Regions from separate parts of the Devosia sp. 1566 genome, predicted to be linked through region 2. Evidence: predicted binding sites of a transcription regulator. Region 2 holds the regulator's gene; each other region holds the start of a gene.

Region 1 (6,008 bases), 980 kb from region 2:
CGCAAGGCGCTGATGACAGCGTCACTTCCGGCAATAACCTTGGCAAGCGCTGCAGGGTCGAATGCGTCAGCACTGACAGCGGTTACTTCCGGAGCACGGGGCACGGCATCCGGGTTCTGGTCCACTGCGAGCACCGCGTGCCCCCGGCGTGCAAGCTCCTTGGTGATTTCCGAACCGGCGCGTCCGCTTGCTCCGAGTACTGCGATTTTCATTTGTCGTCTCCTGTGGTAGTAACCATTGGAAACCTAGTTATAGATAGAAACGACACATGCAAGACGGCACTTTCACCACATCAGGTTACGCCGAGGAAACCCGAACGGCACGCGGAACCGTCTTTGCCAGTGACTGTTCGACACGAAAGCTGCTCGACCGCATCGGTGACAAATGGAGCGTCCTGATCCTGCTTGTGCTGGGAGATTCAGAAGCCCGGTTCAACGAACTGAGGCGGCAAATCGGCGGCATTTCGCAGAAGATGCTAAGCCAAACCCTTCAATCGCTTAGACGGGACGGGCTCATCACCCGCGAGGTTGAACCTACTACGCCGGTAACGGTCACCTATGCGATTACGCCCCTTGGCCGTGAACTGCTGACCGCATTGCGCATGATGATCGATTGGGCAGAAACCAGGCTGCCGGAGGTTGAGGCGGCGCAGCGTCTTCATGACGGGGCCTCGCAGTCGTTGGATTGATAAAGTCTGCGTGACCTGGCTGCCAGCGCCGTGGCCGAAAGATGCCGGGTCCTTCGCCTGACACATGTCAGCGGACGACGGCGTGAACGAAGCTGCATCAAGGGCACGGACCGTCGCCTTGCGTGTGTTGTTCTCTATGGCGATCCCCAGGAAGGGGTCTATGCAGGGTTTATCCCAGCATCAGCCATGAGCGCTCCGGTGAGCACAACTGGGAAAGGCCCCTCCGAGAACCCCGGGCAAAGAAAAGGCCGCCGGTTTGGAACCAGCGGCCTTGAAGTAGAGCCTGAATGATTGGAGGTCAGGATCAGGCAGAAAGCAAATCAAGTTTCGCGCGGATATCCGCCCGAAGGTCGTCGATGGGAGCGATATGGCCCCCTTGTTCGTAATGCCAGAAAGTCCACCCGTTGCATGCCTCGGCGCCCTGCACCAGCGCACCCACTTTGTGGATGGAGCCCTGATGGGAACCCGAGACGAGCGAGCCGTCTGCACGAACCATGGCGAAGTAACGTTTGGTTAAGTCGAAAAGTTGCGTGCCCGGTTCAATCATTCCTTGCTCGACGAGCGAGCCGAAAGGAATGCGGGTTTCCTTGCGCTTGGGCGTGACCGATTGCAGGGCTTCAAAGACACCCGGCCGGATGGTCGCGATGCGGTTGCGCGCGGCATCCACATAGATCTGCTCGCGCTCGATGCCGATGAAATGGCGCCCGAGCTTGCGCGCGACAGCCCCCGTCGTGCCAGTGCCGAAGAATGGGTCAAGCACGATGTCGCCGGGCTTGGTGGTGGCATTGAGAATGCGGAACAGGAGGGCTTCGGGCTTTTGCGTGGGATGCACCTTGCCGTCGTCCTCGCCCTTGAGGCGCTCATTGCCGGTGCACAGCGGAAACAGCCAATCGGAGCGCATCTGCGTGTCGTCGTTGGCGAGCTTGAGCGCTTCATAATTGAAGGTGACGCGGCTTTTCTGGTTCTTGGCCGCCCAGATCAGCGTTTCATGGGCATTGGTGAACCTTGTGCCCCGGAAATTGGGCATCGGATTGGCCTTGCGCCAGATCACGTCGTTGAGCATCCAGAAGTCGAGATCCTGGAGCGCCGCGCCAACGCGGAAAATGTTGTGGTAGGAGCCGATGACCCACAGGGCGCCATCGGGCTTGAGCACGCGGCGCGCCGCCGCCAGCCAAGCGCGGGTGAAACGGTCATAATGGGCAAAGCTGTCGAACTTGTCCCAATCATCGTCTACCGCATCGACGCGGCTTTGATCGGGACGGGTCAGGCCCGATTCCAGCTGCAGATTATAGGGTGGGTCGGCAAACACCAGGTCCACCGAACCCGCCGGCAGGCTGTTCATGTGCTCGATACAATCGCCCACAAGAATGGTGTCGATGGGGAGACGCCTTGGCTCCTCCGCAAAGGCCGGTTCGGCCCGACGCGCGGTACGCAACATACACTTAACCCTAACGCAACACTAACGCTCCTGTTGTAGCGCGTCAGGGTTAAGGGAGCGTGTGCAATGGGTTAGCGTGGAGTTAAGAGGCGAGCAGGACCGGGACAGCCGCCAGCGCCAACCGCTCGCGCGCTTCAGCAACAGGGGCAAAATCGGCGCGGTGATGGCGGCAGGGACCATGGTCCTTGAGGGCGCGCATATGCTGGGGCGTCGAATAGCCCTTGTGGCTGGAAAAGCCGAAATGGGGTGCATCGCAATCCATGATCCGGCACATCCGGTCGCGCGTGACTTTCGCAACGATGGAAGCGGCAGCAATCGAAACGCTGCGACCGTCGCCACCCACCAGCGCTAGGCCTTCGCAGGGCAGGCCCATGGGTACATCGCGACCATCCACCAGCACCCGATCGGGACAAACGCAAAGGCCGTGCACGGCCTGGGTCATGGCCCAGAGCGTCGCGCCGCGAATATTGCGGGTGGCGATGATGGAGGGAGGCGCGATCACCACCGAAACTCGGGCGGTGTCCACAATCTGGGCGAACAGCGCCTCGCGCACCTCTTCGGTCAGCTTTTTGGAATCGTTGAGGCCAACCGGAATGCAGGTGGGATCGAGTATCACCGCGGCCACGACCACGGGGCCGGCCAGGGGACCGCGGCCGGCTTCGTCCACGCCGGCGACGACGCGCGCCCCACGGGCCTGCGCGGCAAGCTCATGGGAATAATCGGGTTCAAGCTGGATGGGTGATTCGATCAGCATGCCGCCAGCATCGCGATGGGCCTGCGCGGCGTCAACCCGGCGCCAAGTCGCGCCGGGATCACAAATCAGAAGAGGCTCATCTGCCGGTCTTCGAGCTTGGGGGCAACGAAAAGATCGCTGCGCAGGCCCGGAAGCTTGGCGTCGAGCCCATAGCGCTCGCGCGCCTTTTCGAAGCGCTGGGTCAGCAGGGTCGCATACGGGCCTTCGCCCGTCATGCGGGTGCCCCAGCGCGAGTCATAATCCTTGCCACCACGGGTATCGCGCACCAGCGATAGCACATGCCGCACCCGGTCGGGGAAATGGCGCAGCAGCCATTCCCGGAAGATGTCGCGCACTTCGCCGGGCAAGCGCAGCAGGATCATCGCGGCTCCCTTGGCACCTTGGGCGGCGGCGGCATCGAGGATGCGCTCGAGCTCCATGTCGTTGATCGCTGGGATCATCGGGGAGGCGAGTACGGAGACCGGCACGCCCGCTTCCGACAGGAGCCGAATGGCTTCGAGGCGCCGCGCCGGGGAGGAGGCGCGCGGCTCCATCTTGCGGCTGAGCTTGTGGTCCATCGAGGTCATAGAGATCCCGACTTTGACCAGCCGGAGCTTGGCCAACTCGGTCAGGAGATCGAGGTCGCGGATCAGGAGGGCCGACTTGGTGGTGATGGTGACCGGATGGCGGGTTTCCAGCATCACTTCGAGGATGCCGCGCGTCAGCTTATGCTTGCGCTCGGCCGGCTGGTAGGGGTCGGTATTGGTGCCCATGGCGACCGGCTTGACGCGATAATTCTTGGCGCCGAGTTCCGCGCGCAGCGCTTCCACCGCATTGGTTTTGACATAGATGTCGCGCTCGAACTCGATGCCCGCGGAATGGCCGAGGAAGGCGTGGCTGGGGCGGGCAAAGCAATAGGAACAGCCATGCTCGCAGCCGCGATAGGCATTGATCGAGCGATCAAAGCCGATATCGGGGCTGTCATTGCTGGTGATGATGGTCTTGGCGCGCTCGATATGCTCGACCGTTTCGAACTGGGGCAGCGTTTCCACGCTGTTCCAGCCATCATCAAAGCTTTCCCGCGCCTGGCGCTCGAAGCGGCCGCTGCGGTTGGATTGCGCGCCCCGGCCGCGATTGCGGCTGGGATCAACCAGTTCGCGCCGCGCCAGATCGGCGTCGCGGCTGCGGCTGAGCTTTTCCAGGGCTTCAAAGGACGGCGCTTGATAAAGGGCCATGAGGCGATCTCCTTGCGCTTGCCCGGTCGAATCGCGACGGCACGCAGCGTGGGATTCACATAGCGCACGCACGAGAACAAAACAAGAACAAGGGTGAACAGCTGAGCTGCCTCGACCCATCAGATGGGCGTGGGGAACGGCTGATGCAAGACTGCCCTGCGTTCTGGCGGGTGGACGGGCGCGCTTGCACCCACTAAACCACCCGACCCGGTCCAGGGCGCCACCGCACTCGCTTCGGCGATGTCGAAATCGGGTTGGCCCGATCGTCAGGGCTGTGTTCCAGCTGCCCGGGACCGAACAAATTCAATTCTGCGAAAGGCACACCATGTCCAGCGATGCTTCTGTTTTAGATGCTGTGCCCCCATCCGCCGCCGCAGCTGAGCCAGGGCTTGGCGCGCGCAATCGGCTGGTGATCAACCTGCTGCTGGTTTCGGCCTTTGTGGTGATCCTGAACGAAACCATCATGGGCGTGGCACTGCCGCACCTGATGACCGATCTGGGGATCACCGCAAGCGCCGGCCAGTGGCTGACCACGGCGTTTCTGCTGACCATGGCGGTGGTGATTCCCATCACCGGCTTCTTGCTGCAGCGCTTTCATACGCGGCCTGTGTTTGTCGCCGCCATGAGCACGTTTTCGCTCGGCACCCTGATCTGCGCCACCGCGCCTGGCATTGAACTGCTGATTGCGGGTCGGGTGGTGCAGGCCATCGGCACGGCGATCATGATGCCGCTGCTGATGACGACGGTGATGAACCTCGTGCCGCCCGCAACGCGGGGCAAGACCATGGGCAATATCTCGACCGTGATCTCGGTGGCGCCAGCGATCGGGCCGACCATTTCGGGCCTGATCCTGTCGCAGCTGGATTGGCGCTGGATGTTTATCCTCGTTTTGCCGATTGCGCTGGGGAGCCTCGCGCTGGGATTTGCGCGCATCCGCAATGTTTCGACGCCCAAATCCGTGCCGATCGATGTGATTTCGGTCGGTATGTCGGTGGTCGGTTTTGGCAGCCTGGTTTATGGGCTGAGCGGGCTGGGGGAAGCTGCGAGCCATCCCGGTCCTGTGCCGGCCTGGGTGCCGCTGGTGCTCGGCGTCGTGGTGATCGGGCTCTTCGTGCTGCGCCAGCTTTCCCTACAGAAGCGCGACCGTGCCCTGCTTGACCTGCGCACCCTGCAAACGCCGACCTTCAGCATCTCGGTGGTGCTGATGGCGGTGATGATGATGGCGATGTTCGGTATGTTGATCCTGCTGCCCATCTATCTGCAGAACGTGCTGGGGCTGTCGACGCTGCAGACCGGCTTGATGCTGCTGCCGGGAGGCCTCGTTATGGGGCTCTGCGCGCCAGTGGTAGGTCGGCTCTATGACAAACATGGCCCAACCGTGCTGCTCGTGCCCGGCGCGACCATTGTGAGCCTTGTCTTGTGGAGCCTGACCATGGTTACGGAAAGCACGCCCTTTGGCTGGCTGCTGGCCGCCCATCTGGCGTTCAGCGTCGGTTTGTCGCTGATGTTTACGCCCCTGTTCTCGGCGAGCCTCGGTTCGCTCCAGCCCAAGCTGTATTCGCATGGCAGCGCCGTGATCGGCACGGTGCAGCAGGTGGCGGGCGCGGCGGGAACGGCGTTGTTTGTGGCGCTGATGACCCTGCAGTCAGCCAATCTGCTGGCCGGTGGTGCCGAGCCGTTGGCGGCAGCGGCGGGCGGCATCCGCTCGGCGTTCTTCGTGGGGGCGATAATCTCGCTGTTCGCGATCGTGGCCGCATTCTTTGTGCGCAAGCCCAAGGGCGGCACACCGGGCATGGTGCACGGGCACTAAGGCATCTCAAGTCCGATAACACTTCAGAACGGCGGCCTTCGGGGCCGCCGTTTTGCGTTTCAGCGCTCGGCGAGGCGGGGCATCACTTCCACGAAGTTGCAGGG
Region 2 (6,008 bases):
GCTATATGCTCGGCGTTTATTCCCCGGAATGGGTGGAGCCGGTCGCCGCCGCGCTTCTCGCCAACCGGGCGATCAAGGCCTGGGTCGTGCATGGTCGCGATGGGCTGGACGAGCTTACGGTCACTGGCCCCTCCTATGTGGCCGAGATCGCTGACGGCAACCTTCACAGCTTCGAAGTCACCCCTGAAGACGCCGGCCTGTCACGCCATGATCCCAATGACCTGCTGGGCGGCGAGCCCGAATATAATGCCCTCGCCATCCACGCGCTCTTTGATGGGGCTCCCGGCGCCTATCGCGACATCGTCCTCCTCAACGCCGCGGCCTCGCTGATCGTGGCCGATGTGGTGAGCGATCTGCGCAGCGGCGCCGCCATGGCTGCCGAAATGATCGACAGCGGCAAGGCCCGGGAAACCCTCGAGCGCCTTGTCGCCATCTCCAATGGAACACCCCCATGAGCGATATTCTCAAGCAGATCGAAGCCTATAAGCGCGAGGAAATCGCCGCGGCCAAGGCCCTGCGCCCTTGGGACGAAGTGGTTGCCGCCGCCCATGAGCAGCCCCCGCCACGCGGCTTTCTCGCCGCCATCAAGGCCAAGCGCGCCCGCGGCGAATACGCCTTGATCGCCGAGGTCAAGAAAGCCAGTCCCTCCAAGGGCCTGATCCGGCCCGACTTCAACCCGGCAGAGATCGCGCGCGCCTATGAAGAGGCCGGTGCGACGTGCCTTTCGGTCCTCACCGACCAGCCCTCGTTTCAGGGCTCGCCGGCGTTTTTGCGCGAGGCGCGCGACGCCACCGCCTTGCCGGTCCTGCGCAAGGATTTCCTGTTCGAAACCTACCAGGTCGCCGAAGCGCGCGCCTGGGGGGCCGACTGCATCCTCATCATCCTTGCCGCTATTGGCGACGATGTTGCCCGCTACCTGCTCGATAGCGCCCGTGAGTGGGGCATGGATGCGCTGGTGGAAGTGCACGACCAGCTTGAGCTCGACCGGGCGCTGGCGCTCGACGCCGAGTTCATCGGCATCAACAACCGCAATCTGCGCACCTTCGAAACCCGGCTCGATACCTCGGTCAACCTTGCTGGCGGCGTGCCCGCGGGCAAGGTGCTGGTCAGCGAAAGCGGCATCAACGGCCACGAACACCTGCAGCATCTCGACCGCACAGCCGGCATCGGCACCTTCCTTGTCGGCGAATCGCTGATGCGCCAGGCCGATGTGGTCGCCGCCACCCGCGCCCTCCTGCAGGGTGTGCCCCAGGCCGCCCATCCATGAGCGAGCCGCAGCTGACCCATCTCAACGAGCGCGGGGAGGCCCGGATCGTTGATATCGGCGACAAGGCAGTCACCCGCCGCCGCGCCCTCGCCCAGGCGGTGATCAGCGGTCGGCCCGAAACCATTGCCGCCATCATGGGTGGCGCCCTCAAGAAGGGCGACGCCCTGGCCGTCGCGCGCGTCGCGGGCATCATGGCAGCCAAAAAGACCGCCGAGCTCATCCCTCTTTGCCACCCCATCCCGCTCACCAAGGTCAGCGTCGAGATGGAGGCGCGCGAGCCCGGCGCCATCACCATTCTTGCGACTGCCGAAACCACCGGCCAGACCGGGGTGGAAATGGAAGCCCTCATGGCGGCTTCCACCGCGGCGCTTACGCTTTACGACATGGCCAAGGGCATCGACCGCGAGATGGTTATTTCCGCGATCTGCCTACTCGAAAAATCGGGCGGCAAGTCCGGCGATTTCCAGCGGGCGCCATGAGCCTGCTCCCGGTTGAAGACGCCCTCGCGGCCATTTTCGCCCGCGTGCCGCCCGCCCGCACCGAGTCGGTGCCGCTTGAGGCCGCCGCCGGCCGGGTACTGACCGAGCCCCTGCTCGCCCGCCATGACCAGCCGCCTTTCCCCGCCAGCGCCATGGACGGCTATGCCGTGCGTGCGGCCGATATCGTGCCGGGCGCGATCCTAGATGTCGTCGGCACCGCCCAGGCCGGCGCCGGCTTTGGCGCGGATATCGCCCCGGGCACCTGCGTGCGCATCTTCACCGGCGCGCCCGTGCCCCCGGGCGCTGATGCCGTGATCATGCAGGAGGAAGCGACCCGCACCGGCGACCGCGTCAGCTTTGCGGCCCAACCTCCCATCGGGCGCAGCATTCGCCCGCTTGGCCACGACTTCCGGCAGGGACAAGAGCTGATTCCGAAAGGCTCGCGCCTGACGCCCATGCAACTGGCCGTCGCGGCCGCCGCTAATTGCGCGACGCTGCCCGTCGCCATGCAGCCGCGCATAGCGCTCCTTGCCACCGGGGACGAACTGGTGCTGCCCGGCACCGCTCTCGGACCGGGCCAGATCGTTGCCTCCAACAGCTTCGGCTTGCGGCCGCTCCTTGCGCCTTACGCCGCCGAGATCCGCGACTACGGGATCGCTCCCGACAACCGGGCGGCGCTTGCCGAGCGCCTTGCCGGCATCTTTGCCGAAGCGCCCGACTTCGTCATCACCACGGGCGGCGCCAGTGTTGGCGACCATGATATCGTGCAGGAAATCCTGCTGAGTCTCGGCGTGCAGCTTGATTTCTGGCGCATCAATATGCGCCCGGGCAAGCCACTGATGTTCGGCACTCTGGGCAAAACCCTGGTGTTTGGCCTGCCTGGCAATCCGGTTTCGGCCATGGTGACCGCCGCCGTCTTCATCAAGCCGGCGCTCCGCCGCTGGCTCGGCGTCGCCGAACCCGCCCGCTGGCACCTGCCGCTTCTTGCGCCCACGCCGCCCAATACCGCCCGGCGCCACTTCATGCGTGCCCAAATGGTGCATTCAAGCCAAGGTGCGGGCTTGCTCCCGATCAGCGAAACCGATAGCGGTCATACCTCCTCGCTGGCCCGTGCCGATATGCTGCTGGTGCAGCCGGAGTACGATCCCGGACAACCCGCCGGCACCCTAGCTGCGGCCATTCCGCTGGACGGGTTCTAAGCAGAGCCAAAGAATTTTCTCCTGCGCCCTTGAGCGTTATTGCAGAACATAACTGGAACACCTATGCTCGTTCAGTCTTTGTTCCGATTCTGCGATTGAAGGGCTCCGATGCTGACGCGCAAGCAACATGAACTGCTGATGTTCATCCATGAGCGGATGAAGGAAAGCGGCATTCCCCCTTCGTTTGACGAGATGAAGGACGCGTTGGATCTGGCCTCCAAGTCGGGCATTCACCGCCTGATCACGGCGCTTGAGGAGCGCGGCTTCATCCGCCGCCTGCCCAATCGCGCGCGGGCACTGGAAGTGCTCAAACTCCCCGATTCGATGAACCCCGCGCTCGGCGGCCGCAAGGCCCGCTTCGAGCCCAGCGTCATCGAAGGCAATCTGGGCCGTGTTGCCGCTCCGCCGCCACGCTCGGGCTGGAGCGATGATTATGTGCGCCCCGTCGCGGTCCCGGTCATGGGCCGGATCGCCGCCGGTACCCCCATCGAGGCCATCCAGAGCCATTCCCACACCATCTCGGTGCCACCCGAAATGCTTGGCCCTGGCGAGCACTACGCGCTCGAAGTGCGCGGCGATTCGATGATCGATGCCGGCATTTTCGATGGCGACACGGTGCTGATCCGCCGCCAGGACGTTGCCGGGACCGGCGAGATCATCGTCGCGCTGGTGGATGACGAGGAAGCCACCCTCAAGCGGCTGCGCCGTAAGGGCAACACCATCGCGCTTGAAGCGGCCAATCCCGCCTACGAAACCCGCATCTTCCCGCCCGACCGCGTCAAGGTTCAGGGCCGCCTGGTGGGCCTGCTGCGTAAATATTGACGCCCAGGGTCGAAAAACTCTGTCCTGTCCTGCTGCGCGGGGTGGGGCAAGAGCGCCACTGCTTGGCGTTCAGGCATCCTTTGGCTGGCTTGCAGCTGGTGAAAGGAACACGGGAAGGCTCCGAGCCGATTGAAGTCGGTGCCCTGCGCGAACTCGCGGAGGAGTCTGGCCTGCAGGCAGAGGCTTTGCGCACGCTGCCATCCAGCAGTGCCATTGCAGAGCAACAGCTTTGGCACTTCGTTGTGGTGAGTGCCGCCGCTCCCGTCCCCGAACACTGGCGTCACTTTACCCAGGATGATGGTGGTCATAGGTTCGAGTTCTTCTGGTGGCCACTCGAGCGCCAACCGGGCCCCGAATGGCACCCCATGTTCCAGCGGGCCCTCGCCCACATCGCTCGCCACGCCTAAAGCCGGAATCGGCCAAGAAATAATCTCTTCGACGGAACTCGATTGCCGCCCTAGGGTCCTCATCAGCCGCACCAGACCAGCGCCTGTATGCCCCCTCCTTCACCCTCCCCCTTGAGGGGAGGACCGGGGTGGGGGTTTAGTCCCTCCTCCGCGAGTGACGTTAGACCCGGCTGGCCACCTCCAATGCGCAATCCGCTCAAGCCCCATACCCCCCGACAATAACTTATCCCCGCCCCCGCCGATCACCCGCATAGTCTCCTCATCCGCGCACCCAAGCGAGATCATGACGAGTGGTTGGTGCGCGGAGGCTGGGGGATCGTGGGTCGCCGCGATCCGGCCGGTGTCCGCAAGAGCCGTGGACCTCTATCGTCCGGTGGTCTTGGGTGAAGAATCGCGATGGCAGCTGCACTGGCCATCGGAACCCTGATGTGGCGCAGGCAGCGGTGCCCGCCAGGGTTTAGTTCGACATCCGCGGAATCTGGCATGCGCCGCAGGAGGGAGCGGGCATCGGCACCCAGTCGCTGTTGGCGGGGCGGAGCTTCCGTTTTGCGCAACGTTTTTTGAGGCAATGCCTCGCCAACGCCGCTCCCAACCGGAGGCCTCGCGCCGACCGGAGTTTCGCCGTGCCTTGGAAACAAAAATCCCCGCCGAAGCGGGGATCTCGAAGTCGTTGTCGGCTGAGCCTAGTGGTTGTCGCGCGGCACGCCATAGGTCTGGGCAATGCGCTGGTAAGCCACTGCTGGCTTGAGTACGGCGCCATTGCCAAGCTGGTCGACCAGCCCGCGCTGGATCTCCTGCCAGGGCGTCTGGTGCGCGGGGTACTTGTAGCCGCCCGCTTCCGCCAGTTCTTGCCGGCGCGTCGCAATCTCGGCGTCCGAGATCAGGATATCGGCGGTGCCATTGTTGAGGTCGATACGCACCCGGTCACCCGTGCGTAGGATGGCCAGGTTGCCGCCCGCTGCCGCTTCAGGCGAGGCATTGAGGATCGAGGGCGAGCCCGACGTGCCGGATTGGCGCCCGTCGCCGATACAGGCCAGCGCGTGGACGCCCTTCTTGATGAGGTAGGCAGGGGGCCGCATATTGACCACTTCAGCCGCCCCCGGATAGCCGATCGGGCCCGCGCCGCGCATGAACAGCAGCGTGTGCTCGTCGATATCAAGCGAGGGATCATCGATCCGGTGGTGATAGTCCTCGGGACCATCGAACACCACCGCCTTGCCCTCGAACATGCCGGGATGCTCGGGATTGGCAAGGTAGCGCTCGCGGAACTCGGGCGAGATCACGCTGGTCTTCATGATCGCGTTGTCGAAGAGATTGCCGCGCAGCACCAGGAACCCGGCTTCTTCCTTGAGCGGCTGCTCGAACGGGCGGATCACCTTCTCGTCCTGGATGGGCGTGTTGCGGCAGTTCTCGCCGATGGTCTTGCCGTTGACGGTGGGTGCGTTCTCGCGGATCAGCCCCTGCTTCATCAGCTCGTTGACCACCGCCGGCACGCCGCCCGCATGGTAGTAATCCTCGCCCAGATATTCGCCGGCCGGCTGCAGGTTCACGAGCAGCGGCACCTTATGCCCATAGGTCTGGAAATCCTGCAGATCGAGCTCGACACCGATATGCTTGGCGATCGCCTGGATGTGGATCGGGGCGTTGGTCGACCCGCCAATCGCGGAATTGACCACGATGGTATTGATGAAATTGTCCTTGGTCATGATGTCGGAGGGCTTGAGGTCCTCATGCACCATGTCGTCGATGCGCTTGCCCGTGCGATAGGCCATTTCCTGGCGATCGCGATAAGGCGCGGGAATCGCGGCCGAGCCGGGCAGCTGCATGCCCAGCG
Region 3 (6,008 bases), 1.0 Mb from region 2:
GGTGCGCTCGGACTGCTGCTGATAGAGCTCCTCCAGCGATTGCCCCGACCAGAAAGTGCGCTCGAAGCGGTTCATCTCCGCCTGCATGCGGCGATAAGTGAGGGTCTTGTCGATGATAATGGCCCAGCACCAGACCGAGGCCGCAAGCAAGCCCAGCATCACTGACTTCACGATCCAGTCGGCCGCCCAGAACAGGCCCCAAATAGATAAGTCCGTGTGCGGCGCTACTGCGCCCACCGCATCCATGGCTTCCATGTCGTGATCCTTCTGGCTGGCCTCTTGCTGCCGGCCCGTGCACCCGTGGCGATGGGGCCCAAATCTGTCAAAATTAAGAGAAAAGCCTTGCCTAACGGAGCGTTGAGAGCACCGGTGCAAGTACTACTCTTTCTGTGACTCGATTATGGTCAAGAAGAGGTTAACAAACCGCCCACCGCCGACATGCGACGCCACGCCGCGCTAATCGGCCAGGGCGCGCAGTGCTGCCGGCAGCCGTGTCGGCTTGCCGCCCATGTTGATCGCCACCACGACGACCTGGGCGTCGACCAGCAGTTCGGCGTCGCGCCACACGCCTTGGCTCAACTGCAGGCGCGCGCCGCTTGCCCCTGCCACCAGCGTTTCCACCCGCAGCACATCATCGATGTGCGCGGCCGCCCGGAAGTCGAGCTGCATGCTGCGTACGGCAAAGGCCAGCCCTTCCCGGCCCAGTTCGGCATGGTGGATGCCTTGCGCCCGCAGCAACTCGGTGCGCGCCCGCTCCATGAACTTGAGGTAAGCGGCATGGTACACATTGCCGGAGAAATCGGTGTCCTCATAATAGACCCGAACAGCAAAAACATGCGGCTCAGCCATGGCGCAACCGGCTGATCTGGCGGATCTTCCGGCTCACGGCTCCTCGGGCTCCTCGAACAAGGTTGCTTGCGTCCCGATAAAGCCCTGCGGCACGCTCTTGCCCAGGTGCTGGAAGGCTGTGCCCGTCAGCATTCGCCCCCGAGAAGTGCGCTGTATGAAACCTTGCTGGATCAGATAAGGCTCGACAATCTCCTCGATCGCGTCACGCGGCTCGCTCAGCGCAGCCGCAATGGTCTCGATCCCTACGGGCCCCCCGCCATAGAAATCGGCAATCATCGTCAGATAGCGCCGATCCAGTTGATCGAGCCCGCGGGCATCCACGTCGAGCCGCAACAAGGCCTTGTCGGCAATGGCCCGCGTGATCTCGCTCGAGCCCTCGACCAGCGCAAAATCCGTTACCCGCCGCAACAGCCGGCCGGCAATGCGGGGTGTCCCGCGCGAACGGCGCGCGATTTCCAACGCCCCATCAGGCGCCATTGGCGTGCCCAACAGCCGGGCGCCGCGCTGCACGATCTGCACCAACTCTTCGGGCGTATAGAAATTAAGGCGCACGGGAATGCCGAAGCGATCCCGCAGCGGCGTGGTCAACAAGCCCGCGCGCGTCGTCGCGCCCACCAGCGTAAACCGCGCCAGATCGATCCGCACCGAGCGTGCCGCCGGCCCCTCCCCGATGATCAGGTCAAGCTGAAAATCCTCCATGGCAGGATACAGCACTTCCTCAATCGCGGGATTGAGCCGATGGATCTCGTCGATAAACAGCACATCGCGATCTTCGAGATTGGTCAGCAGTGCCGCCAGATCCCCGGCCTTGGCGATCACCGGGCCAGAAGTCGCGCGAAAGCCCACGCCGAGCTCGCGCGAAATGATCTGCGCCAATGTGGTCTTGCCCAGGCCAGGCGGCCCCACAAACAACACATGATCGAGCGCCGCACCGCGCTTCTTGGCGGCCTCGATGAACACCTCAAGATTGGCACGCGCCGCCGCCTGCCCGACAAATTCCGAAAAGCCGGACGGGCGCAGTGCCACATCCAGTGGCTCATCGCGCCCGGCAACGGGAGAAGTAAGATCGGTCAAACGGATGCCCTGACTTGCGTTAGCGGGAGCACCATGGCTGTCTCCAACATCATGTTCGCCGGCTCAGCGCTGGCGGCGGAGCGGCTCGGAAAGACCATCACTGGCTCAACTCGCGCAGGCCCAGCCGGATCAGCTTTTCGGTCGCGGTATCATCCCCCTCACGGGCCACAACCCGCGCCAGGGCGGCGGAAGCTTGCGCCCCCGAATACCCCAGATTGACCAAAGCGGAAACTGCATCGGCTACATTCCCGCTAGCTGTTCCCTCGCCTAAGGCGGTCTGCAGCCCGAGCGTGCCCGCGTCAATGCCCCCGCCCTGCGGCGCCTTGCCCTTGAGCTCGGTCACCAATCGCAACGCCAGCTTGGGCCCAACCCCATTGGCCCGCCCGATCATCGCCTTGTCACCTAGTGCAATAGCGCTCGACAATTCCGATGGTGACAGGGCGGACAGGATCCCAAGCGCCACCCGCGCGCCAACGCCCTGCACGGTCATGAGGAGGTTGAACCAGCCCTTTTCGGCTTCGCTGCCAAAGCCATAAAGCCGGATCATGTCTTCGCGCACCACGGTTTCGATGAATACCACGGTTGCTTCCCCGACCCGGGGCAATCCCTGCAAAGTGCGCGACGAGCAAAAGGCCTCGTAGCAGACCCCTCCCACATCGATGAGCACATGATCATCGCCAAAGCTGTCGACGGCACCCTTGAGCTTGCCGATCATGCGCTCATCCGTGCCCGTTGCGCCGCAACCCGGTGATGGGCATGGCAGATCGCGATCGCAAGTGCGTCGGCCGCGTCGGCGCCCTTGATCTTGGCCGTGGGCAGCAAGGTCTTGACCATCAGCGCCACCTGTTCCTTTTCCGCGTGCCCGGTGCCCACGATCGATTTCTTGACGAGATTGGTGGCATATTCCGCCACCGGAATGCCGCGATGGGCCGGCGTCATCAGCGCCACCCCCCTCGCCTGTCCCAGGATCAGCGCCGAGCGTGGTCCCGAGTTCACGAAGGTTTCTTCCACCGCCGCCTCATCGGGCGCAAACCGCTCCAGCAGGTCCAGCAACTCCGTAAAAAGGATCGCGAGGCGCTGCGCCAATTCGCCTTCCGTGGGCGGAGTGACCGTGCCGCAGGCGATGAATTGCAGCTTGTTGCCCTGGGTTTCGATTACCCCCCAACCGCAGCGCCGCAGTCCTGGATCGATGCCGATGATTCGCACTGGTGGTGTCATGTTTCACCCATACCTGAAGGCGCTTCTCCTACCAAGCAGAAGTGAACAAAGCAGCAACGGAGCCCTGTGGAAGAAGCGACACGCGTAAAATTCCACCCATTGCACAAACCCCATTTTCAAGAAGCACCTTCTAGGTTCGGCAATGTTCATGAAGGGGCATTAACTTATGAGCTGTGACCTGGTTTGCTGCGCCCCTTTGGCGCCGCGACGCTTCTGTGCATTGCCGCGCCTGACCGCGCTGTCCCGCCCTGGGCACTCGCTCGCTTCTGCGCTCACCACCTATCGGCAGCGCTCGGAAAGGTGGGTAGCCAATGGCTAGCCCTTGTCAGGATAGCATCGGGGGGAGCGGCTCACGTACCTGGTCGAGCGTCACCCGTTGGACCGTGTTCGGCACCTTGGGCTGCCTCCTGGTTTCCGTCGGGTTCAATGCCCTGCTATTTGAAAATCTAGGTGGTGCAGCGCTGCAACGGGCGATGATCAGCGCCACGGTGCTACCCATCTTCCTGGGCGTGCCGCTGCTTTTTCTCCTAAGCTTGCGGCTGCGGCGCCTTGCCATTGCCAATCGCCGGCTCGGCATGGTTGCCCGCACGGACAGCCTCACCTCTTGTCTTAATCGCGGCGCCTTCACCGCCCAGGTGACGACGCAGTTGGCGCGCGCCGGCAGCACCCCGGGCGGTGCCTTGCTGGTGATCGACGCCGACAACTTCAAATCCATCAACGATCGGTTCGGCCACGATGCCGGCGACCTTGCCCTGACGGTGATCGCCCGGGCGATCCGCTCGGTGCTGCGGGCGGGAGATCTGGTGGGAAGGATGGGCGGCGAGGAATTTGGCGTGTTCCTGCCCGGCGTCGATGCCGACATTACGCGCGCTATTGCCGAACGCATCCGCAGCGCGGTCAATGAAGCAGAATTTGTGCCGCGCGGCACCGTACAAGCCCTGTCCGTCAGCATTGGTGGCGCTGTGTTCGGCAGCGCCATCGGTTTTTCCGAATTGTTCCGGATTGCCGATCAGCGCCTTTATGACGCCAAGCAAACCGGCCGCAATCGCGTGACGATCGTCGCGGCCGATCAGTTCTTTCCCCAGGCCCTGCAACGCGCCTGAGGAACCTTGTCGAGGCTTAGTCGGCCAGCTTGGCCATGTCCTCGTCGCTCATCTCGAAGTTGGAATAAACATTCTGCACGTCATCGTCTTCTTCGAGCGTAGCGATCAGCTTCATCAGCGTCGCGCCCTTGTCGGCATCGATGGGGGTATTGGTCTGCGGCTTCCACACGGCCTTGACTGATTCTGCTTCGCCCAGTGCCTTTTCCAGCGCGGCGGCCACTTCGACCATCGCCTCAAAGCTCGTGTAGATATAGTGGCCCTCTTCGTCGCTCTCGACATCATCGGCGCCTGCCTCGATGGCGGCTTCCATGATCTCGTCGGCACTGCCGGCGCTTGCCGGATAGGTGATCTCGCCAACCTTGTCGAACATGAACCCGACCGAGTTGGTTTCCCCCATCGCGCCACCATTCTTGGAGAAGTAGGAGCGCACATTGGAGGCGGTGCGATTGCGATTGTCGGTCAGCGTTTCCACGATGATCGCGACGCCACCTGGGCCATAGCCCTCATAGCGGATTTCGTCATAGTTCTCGCCGTCGCTGCCGATCGCCTTCTTGATAGCGCGATCGATATTGTCCTTGGGCATGGACTGGGCGCGCGCATTGGTCACCGCCAGGCGCAACCGGGAATTGAACGCCGGGTCGGGCATGCCCATCTTGGCTGCCACCGTGATTTCGCGCGCCAGCTTGGAAAAGACCTTGGAACGCACCGCATCGCTTTTGCCTTTGCGGTGCATGATGTTCTTGGCGTGTGAATGGCCGGCCATCGGTCAGTCCTTGGGGTCTGGTGTTGTTGTGGTGGCGCGTTATAGGCAAGCCCGGCGCGAATGTGAAGCGGGCTAGAACTCGGGCAGCGCCTGCGCCAAGACCCCGCCCACCCGTACGGGCAGCACCTTGACCGCCAGTCCCGTGCGCGGATCGGTTTCCACCGCCACGCCGCACAAGGTCGCTTCCCCTTCGGCTGGCGTGAACCGGCCATTGGCAATGCCGGTGAGGAACCGGTTCAGCGGCTCGTCGGGGTCCACCCCGATCACCGAGTCGTAGTCCCCGCACATGCCCGCATCCGCCAGCAGCGCCGTGCCGCCCTTGAGAATGCGCAAGTCAGCCGTCGGGATATGGGTGTGGGTGCCGACGACGAGGCTCGCCCGCCCATCGAGAAAGTGCCCCATGCCCTGGATTTCGGAAGTGGCTTCCGTGTGAAAATCCACAATAATTGCGTCGGCCTGCTCGCCCAGCGGACAGGCGGCAATCGCCGCTTCCACCGCTCGGAACGGATCATCGGCCGGCCCCATGAACACGCGCCCCAGCGCGTTGACCACGAGCACCCGATGCCCGTTGCGGCCCTCGACAAACATCGCCCCGCGACCAGGGGTGCCTGGCGCCATGTTGATGGGCCGCACCAGCGTCGTTTCTCGCTCGATAAACGAGATGGTGTCGCGCTGGTCGAACGCATGATCGCCCAGGGTCACGATATCGGCGCCCGCCGCCCGGATGCCGTTGAAATGCGGCTCGGTCAGCCCGCGCCCATGGCTGGCATTTTCCCCGTTCACCACCACAAAATCAAAGCCGTAGCGCTCGATCAATCCGGGCAGGCGATCGGCAATTCCCTCGCGGCCTGCACGGCCCACGACGTCGCCCAAGAATAGAAATTTCATTATCTGCCGCCGAACTGTCGAATGCCGGTTTCCGTTATCACAGCGTCCAGCGCAATGTCATGCTCGTCCCGGGGAATGGCGTCAAACTCTTGCACGCTGTAAGCCACGCCTAC

What was found. Region 2 encodes LexA, which represses DNA repair genes until DNA is damaged. Its sites were predicted from a motif close to TGTTCNNNNTGTGTTCNG; they were not measured.
Region 1: a site for LexA is predicted at 4,167-4,184, ahead of ELX51_RS03480 (PA0069 family radical SAM protein). Genes of this name have one in related genera too.
Region 3: a site for LexA is predicted at 3,183-3,200, ahead of ruvC (crossover junction endodeoxyribonuclease RuvC). Genes of this name have one in related genera too.

The regions. Positions count from the first base shown of each region.
Region 1 covers NZ_CP034767.1:714,545-720,552, forward strand. Annotated here, with positions in the region: gene ELX51_RS03460 (NAD(P)-dependent oxidoreductase) at 1-212, opposite strand, end outside; gene ELX51_RS03465 (helix-turn-helix domain-containing protein) at 269-688, shown strand; gene ELX51_RS03470 (site-specific DNA-methyltransferase) at 993-2,126, opposite strand; gene ELX51_RS03475 (ribonuclease HII) at 2,209-2,880, opposite strand; gene ELX51_RS03480 (PA0069 family radical SAM protein) at 2,946-4,094, opposite strand; gene ELX51_RS03485 (MDR family MFS transporter) at 4,420-5,904, shown strand; gene moaB (molybdenum cofactor biosynthesis protein B) at 5,964-6,008, opposite strand, start outside.
Region 2 covers NZ_CP034767.1:1,699,462-1,705,469, reverse strand. Annotated here, with positions in the region: gene trpD (anthranilate phosphoribosyltransferase) at 1-455, shown strand, start outside; gene trpC (indole-3-glycerol phosphate synthase TrpC) at 452-1,267, shown strand; gene moaC (cyclic pyranopterin monophosphate synthase MoaC) at 1,264-1,746, shown strand; gene glp (gephyrin-like molybdotransferase Glp) at 1,743-2,945, shown strand; gene lexA (transcriptional repressor LexA) at 3,054-3,767, shown strand; gene ELX51_RS08330 (NUDIX domain-containing protein) at 3,809-4,174, shown strand; gene ELX51_RS08325 (IlvD/Edd family dehydratase) at 4,858-6,008, opposite strand, start outside.
Region 3 covers NZ_CP034767.1:2,737,532-2,743,539, forward strand. Annotated here, with positions in the region: gene tolQ (protein TolQ) at 1-246, opposite strand, end outside; gene ybgC (tol-pal system-associated acyl-CoA thioesterase) at 457-849, opposite strand; gene ruvB (Holliday junction branch migration DNA helicase RuvB) at 883-1,881, opposite strand; gene ruvA (Holliday junction branch migration protein RuvA) at 2,021-2,638, opposite strand; gene ruvC (crossover junction endodeoxyribonuclease RuvC) at 2,635-3,141, opposite strand; gene ELX51_RS13215 (GGDEF domain-containing protein) at 3,453-4,244, shown strand; gene ELX51_RS13220 (YebC/PmpR family DNA-binding transcriptional regulator) at 4,261-5,007, opposite strand; gene ELX51_RS13225 (TIGR00282 family metallophosphoesterase) at 5,080-5,895, opposite strand; gene ELX51_RS13230 (5-formyltetrahydrofolate cyclo-ligase) at 5,895-6,008, opposite strand, start outside.